DNA from 2 places in the Herpetosiphon sp. genome. Region 2 is predicted to be linked to the other one. Evidence: a T-box and tRNA genes for the amino acid it is inferred to sense, from the RefSeq annotation. Region 2 holds a T-box; the other holds one or more tRNA genes.
The links. The T-box of region 2 lies ahead of trpS (tryptophan--tRNA ligase). A T-box ahead of a tRNA ligase gene usually reads a tRNA of that ligase, here a tRNA-Trp.
Positions count from the first base shown of each region.

Region 1: it encodes a tRNA-Trp, which carries the amino acid that the T-box ahead of trpS (tryptophan--tRNA ligase) is inferred to sense. The anticodon was not compared.

Region 1 is NZ_DOPT01000093.1:8,703-12,121, forward strand. Features, by position in the region: gene DEF47_RS20215 (hypothetical protein) at 1-498, shown strand, start outside; gene DEF47_RS20220 (prephenate dehydrogenase) at 530-1,522, shown strand; tRNA gene DEF47_RS20225 (tRNA-Trp) at 1,604-1,678, shown strand; gene mutS (DNA mismatch repair protein MutS) at 1,825-3,419, shown strand, end outside.
Region 2 is NZ_DOPT01000107.1:14,982-18,400, forward strand. Features, by position in the region: gene DEF47_RS24345 (ABC transporter ATP-binding protein) at 1-979, opposite strand, end outside; T-box leader at 1,301-1,544, shown strand; gene trpS (tryptophan--tRNA ligase) at 1,593-2,579, shown strand; gene DEF47_RS24355 (PD40 domain-containing protein) at 2,775-3,419, opposite strand, start outside.

The sequences.
Region 1 (3,419 bases), on a different contig from region 2:
TGGGTCTTTTTTGGCGGGCTTTCGCCGCAATCGGGCTTTGGAGTGCGTAGTTTGTTTGGCCTGGCAACTGTGGCGTTGGGCTTAACCACGTGGCTGCCAATGCAATGGGCCTTGCGTTTGCCAGCATTAACGTGGCGTGGCACGGTTGGTTGGGCCATCATTTTCTGGATCTTGGCTTTTGTGCCCGCACCAACTACCACGATTGCCGCAGGATTGCCCGATTTGCCGATCTACTTGATCTTTCTGAGTGGGGTATTTTTGGCTAGCAATGCCATGGTTTTGCCAATCGTCTATGTCTGGGGCATTCGGCGTTATCATAATCGGGCGCAGCGCTTTGATGTGCGGCGTTCGCATCGCCAAGCAGCCGAGGCTGGAATTTTTTGCAGTTTGTGTGTGCTTTTGGCAGCAATGAACATTTTCGAGCCAGTTACAGTGTTATTGTTAATCGCCATTTTGGTATTGAGCGAAATGGTGATTTTATCGTTACAGGCCAAATAGTCGGCTTGCATGGACGGATGGGAGTTGTTCTATGGCATATACCGTTGCAATTCTTGGAACTGGGCTGATTGGCGCGTCGCTGGGCTTAGCGTTGGGCACGGCTGATCCTGAGAGCGCTCCCTTGGGGCGGTGTAAGGTGATTGGCTACGATGGCAGTAGTCAACAATTGCGGATTGCTCGTGGTCGTTTGGCGATCGATGCTGAGGCCAAAACGGCTGCTGAAGCGGTCAAAGAGGCCGATATTGTGGTCTTGGCAACTCCGGTGCAAACCCTACCAGCCTTGATGCGCGAAATTGCCCCACATCTACGCTATAAAGCTTTAGTAACTGATGTTTGTAGTACCAAAGCCAGCGTTTTGCAGTGGGCCAGAGAATTATTGCCAACGACGGTGAGTTTTGTTGGTGGTCACCCCATGGCTGGCCGCGAAAAAAATGGCGCTGAGGCAGCTGAATTAGATTTGTTCAAAGGCGCAGTCTATTGTTTATGTCCGGCCTTGAATGCCACTGCCGAGGCCACCGATTTAGCGACAGCCTTTGTCGAAACAATTGGAGCCAAGCCTTACTATATCGACCCTGAAGAACACGATATTTATGTGGCTGGGATTAGCCATTTGCCATTTTTATTAGCCACCGCCCAAACCGAGGTGGTTACCCGTTCGCCCTCGTGGCGTGAGATGCAGATGGTCGCAGCCAGCGGCTTTCGCGATATCACGCGCTTGGCATCGGGCGATCCTGTGATGCATCGCGATATTTGTAGCACCAATCGGACAGCCCTCAAACATTGGGTCAACGAGTCAATTCGGGTTTTGGTCGAGATGCGGACAGCGCTTGAAGATGATCAGATCGACGAATTGCAACGCATGTTTGAACATGCCAAAACCATGCGTGACCAATGGCTGACCTTGCCGCAAAATCAACGCCCAGGCGAAGGTGATCAGCTCAATGATACTGATTTGGGTACAAGTTTAGGTCAACGCTTGTTTGGCAACCCCAGTGCTCTGTTGCGGGGTGGCAAGAAAAAATAGGTCGCAAGCCCTAGATCAAAAACTTGCTCAATTCAGCAAACTATGCTATACTCCGCCAAGTCTGATAAAGACAACCAGCGAAGGGGTGTAGGCTCAATGGTAAACCGCTGGTCTCCAAAACCGGATTTCAGGGTTCGAATCCCTGCGCCCCTGCCAAACGCTCCATCACGGAGCGTTTTTTGTTGCCAGATAGCTAGCCCCAAATCACCTAAATGGCCTATAGCACAGATGTTCAAATTCTGGTTGACATGCTATACTTTGCTGGTTGAACCGAGTTTTTGCAGCATGTTTGAGGGTCTACTATGTCAAAAATGACGATGTGGCAGCAATATCTGTCGATTAAGCAAAAATATGCCGATGTGATTCTGTTTTTCCGGCTAGGCGATTTTTACGAAACTTTCGGCGATGATGCCAAGTTGATTGCCGAGGTGCTTGATATTACCCTGACGGTGCGTGGCCTCAGCAGCGATGAAAATACGCCGATGGCGGGTGTGCCCTATCACGCCGCCGATAATTATATTGAGCAACTGGTCAGTCGGGGCTATCGCGTGGCAATCTGCGAACAAATGGATGAGATGGTGCACAAAACCTTGCAAAAACGTGAGGTTGTGCGGATTGTCACGCCAGGCACTCTGACCGAGCCAACCATGCTCCAAGCTGAACGCAATAGCTACCTTGCGGCAATTTTGGTTGATCGTGGCAATGTTGGTTTGGCGTATGCCGACCTAACCACCGGCGAGTTTTGTGCCACCGAATTGCGCGGCAACGAGGCTTTGAAGCAACTTGAAGGCGAATTAGCGCGTTTGGGTGCGGCTGAACTCTTGGTTTCCGATGCTCCTGAGTTGCGTCCAGCCGGCATGGAAATTGCCAAAAAGCAGTTAGCCCAAGATCTTGCACCAATGCGCAAGGCTGAACGCGAACGCTTGCTACCCCACGAACGCACCGCCAAAAAAGTTGAAGGTAATAACGAAAGCACGTGGGTTCAAGGCAATGTCACCCAATGGCCTAATTGGCATTGGGATGCCCGCACCGCTCGCGATGCCTTGCTCAATCAATTTAAAAGCCAATCGCTTGATGGCTTTGGCTTGGGCAATAAAGCCCTCGCAACCCGCGCCGCAGGAGCATTAATTCAATATTTGCATGAAACGCAGCGCGATAGTGTGGCCCAAGTTCGCAGCTTGCGGGTCTATGATACAACTCGTTTTATGTTTCTCGACCCCCAAACGCGGCGTAATTTGGAGCTAACCGAAGGTGCTGGTGGCCAACGCAAAGGCTCGTTGATTGCGGTGCTCGACCAAACCCGCACGCCGATGGGTGCACGCCTGTTACGCCAATGGATCTCACAACCGCTGATTGAGCTTGGCCCACTGACCGAGCGCCAACAAGCCGTCAGTTGTTTTGTTGAAGAAACCTTGGTCCGCGGCGAGTTACGGGCCTTATTCAAAGGGGTTGGCGATATCGAACGCACAATCAATCGGGTGGTGCAAGGCATTGCCACCCCGCGTGATTTAGTGCGATTGCGCGAAGCGCTGCGCCTAACTCCCGATATTTTGAGCCAAATCGAGCGTACAGGTTTGCGCTCAACCAGCCCAACCGAGGCTGCGCCAAGTGATGATGATCTGTTTGATGACGAGCCAACAAGCAATCAAATCGATGCTTGTGCCGATATTTGCGAATTACTCGAACAGGCGATTGCCGATGATCCGCCCGCCTTGCTTGGCACATGGGATAACGCCCGCAGCGACGAAAATGTGATTCGCAAGGGTCATGCTGCCGAAATTGATGCAATTGTTGAGGCTACTCGCGATGCCGCCCGTTGGATCAACGAACTTGAAGCCAAGGAACAGCAACGCACTGGCATCAAAACGCTCAAAGTCAGCTATAACAAAGTCTTTGG
Region 2 (3,419 bases):
TAATTAATTCCAAAATACGCCGTCCGCCTGCGAGGCCGCTCGAAAGCTGCGAGTAGGCAAATTGGGCGGTGAAGGTTGGGAAGCCAAACAACAGCAACAAGCCATTGAATGAAACGACATCACCAACATTAATCAGGCCATTGCGAAACAGAATCAGGCTATGGATAAAGCCCAAGCCTTGACCTAAACCAAGCAATAAGACTGGTAAAAAGACCGCTTCCACATTGCCTTGAGCCACAAATGCGTTGCGCCATTTGCTGACGGCAGTTCGAAATCGGTTGCGCTCACGCTCTTCTTGGGCGGTGGCTTTGACCGTTTCTACGCCGTCGATTGCCTCGGCCAAGGTGGCGTTGAGTTCACCAAAACTTTGGCGCACCGCCGTGGTGACAGGCTTGAGTTGACGTAAATAATGCCAAACCAACAACCCATAAAACACCAAATACAGAATTGGCACAACCAACAGTTGGGGGTGGGGCGAGGCGATCAGCGGCATAATTAAAAACATTGCCGAACCAACTACCAAGTTGACCCCAGGATTGAGCATCAAGTTCATTTCGCGCACATCATTGGTGGCGCGGGCCATCACATCACCCGTTGGTTGGCTATCGTGGAAGGCCATACTTTTGCCCAATAAACTGGTGTAGAGTTCATCGCGCACATCGCGTTCGAGCCGTTGGCCGATCACTTCTGAGGAGAAATTGCGCAATAGCTGGACAAATGCCCTCAAAAATTGCCCGCCAACAATCAGCAAAGCTGCCCACCACAAGCCATTTTTATCGCCAGCCTTAACTGCTTCGAAGGCTTGGCCCGTGACGACTGGCACTTGAGCGGCGAATAATGCGTTGCCAAATGCCCCAATAAATAGCCCAATAATCCACCAAAGATTGCGCCGCGCATGCGACCAAACCCAGCGCAACGGCGTTGAACGATTGATCTTCCACGATCGTTCAACCACAAATTCACTATTCGAAAGCGCCATGAAATCCCTTTCCAGTTGGAAGCGTCTGCTGGATATTTTACCATTGAAACACCGTTGCTACCGCCATACTTATGACCGATTGCACATAAGCAGATAGATTTTGGAGATCGGTTGTTGGGGATTGGGGATCGGGTTTTGATCCACGAAGCGCACGAAGGACACAAAGGGTAACGCAGAGGTGCAGGGCAACAATGGCTATCGGAGTATTTTGGGGCGGTTCAAACAATAGCCTACTCCCTTCGTGCCCTTCGTGTTCTTCGTGGATCGGTATTTCGGCGGATTGACAAGCAAACACAGGCTGAATAGAATAGCCAACAATTGAAAACAACGTTGACGCGGAAGAGTATGCAAAAGCGCACTTGTCCAGAGAGTTATCCATTAGCTGCGAGGATAATCAAGCTGTCTTTGCTGAATGGCCCGCTGAGTTGCTCACCGAATCTGGGTTGCTACCTGGTAGTAGGCTGAGCCGTGATTGCCTCCGTTAGCGGGCTGCGAGCGCGTAACCATTGTGATGGTTGCGAATTCGGGTGGTACCGCGAGAATCAAGCCGTCTCTCGTCCCGTATGTGGATTCGAGAGACGGCCTTGTTTTAGTTAGACGGAGTGTTGCCATTATGGGTTCGTTACCACGGGTTTTTTCGGGCATTCAACCATCAGGCAATTTGCACCTTGGCAACTATTTGGGGGCGATTCATACCTGGGTGCAAGAGCAAAATCAATACGATAATTTCTTCTGTATTGTCGATCTGCATGCGATCACCGTGCCACAAGATCCAGCCGAGTTGCGCAAAAATGTGCGCGATTTGGCCGCGCTGTATCTGGCCGCAGGCATTAGCCTTGAGCATGCCACGATTTTTGTCCAATCGCATGTGCCAGCTCACGTTGAGCTAGGCTGGATTTTAAATTGTCAAACGCCCTTGGGCTGGTTGAATCGCATGACCCAATTTAAGGATAAATCGCAAAAGCAAGAAACCGTAGCGGCTGGCTTGATGAATTATCCAACGCTGATGGCTGCTGATATTTTGCTCTACGACACCCAAGTTGTGCCAGTGGGCGACGATCAACGTCAGCATATTGAGCTAACTCGCGATATTGCCGAGCGTTTTAATCATCTTTATGGCGAAACCTTTGTCATCCCCGAGGCCTTGATTCGGCCTGTGGCGGCGCGGGTGATGGGCCTCGACGACCCAACCCAGAAGATGAGCAAGAGCAACAAAGCAGCCAATCATTCAATTCCTTTGTTGGGCGATTTGAAGGCAACGCGCAAGGCCATGATGCGGGCAGTCACCGATTCGGGCAGCGAAATCAAATTCGACGAAACCCGACCTGGGGTCAACAATCTTTTGGGGATTTATCAAGCCTTGACTGGCAAAGACAAAGCCACGATTGAGGCTGAATTTGAAGGCCAAGGCTATGGCAAACTCAAAGGTGCAGTTGCCGATGTGGTGATCGCTACCTTGGAGCCATTGCAACAACGCTACAATCAACTCACCGCTGATCCAGCTGAACTCGATGGGATTCTCAAACGTGGCGCTGAACGCGCTGCCGAAGTTGCTAACGCTACCTTGTTACGGGCTTATCAACAACTTGGGCTGCGCTAATTCTTAACGAGGTCAGTTTTTGATCCACGAAGGACACGAAGAGCACGAAGACTGCTTTTTAGCCACAGATTGGCACAGATTGGCACAGATTTTTGTGATTATGCTTCTGTGGATCGCGACCTAAATTTAAACAGCAGGCTATAGCTTAGATCCTATAGCCTGCTGTTCATCCTTCATCCCTCATCCTTCATATTTTTATGGCAGCCACTCCATAATTGAGCCATTGACGAAAGGTGCGGCGGCTTGGCCCGAGCCAATTTCATAGATAAACGTGCCTTGGCCAATCGTTTCGTAGGTGACATAACGTCCATCGGGTGACCACTTGCCCCACACCCGAACTTCGTAGGAACCGCCGCTGCTTGGTGGCGCAACTAATTCTTTATCGCCAGTATCGGCATTGATCAGCAGCAACGAGCCATCGTTATAATTATCGAGCATATACCAATTGGCATCGGGCGAAATTCCGCTCAGATAAAAATCGCCAATTTTTTGCAATGTTTCAACCTCGCCCGTGGCTGGGTCGAGCAAACAAACCCCACGATCAAAGTTTGAACGATCGCAAAAATCGTCGTAGATGATTTTGCTATCCTTGGTCCACCATGCATCAGAAGTAAACACATCGGCAAGTTTGGCGAGATTGCTGCCATCAGCATTAATCACATTGAATTCGATACCATCCTGACCAGCAGCAAACAAAATCGTTTGATTATCAGGCGACCAACTCAACGGATCAAAATCGATCAAGCCGGTGGTTGTCAGTTGTTTTTCGTTATTACTGGCCAGATCATAAACATATAGATTTTGATCTTCCTTGGTTTCAAAATCGATATCGCTGGTGAT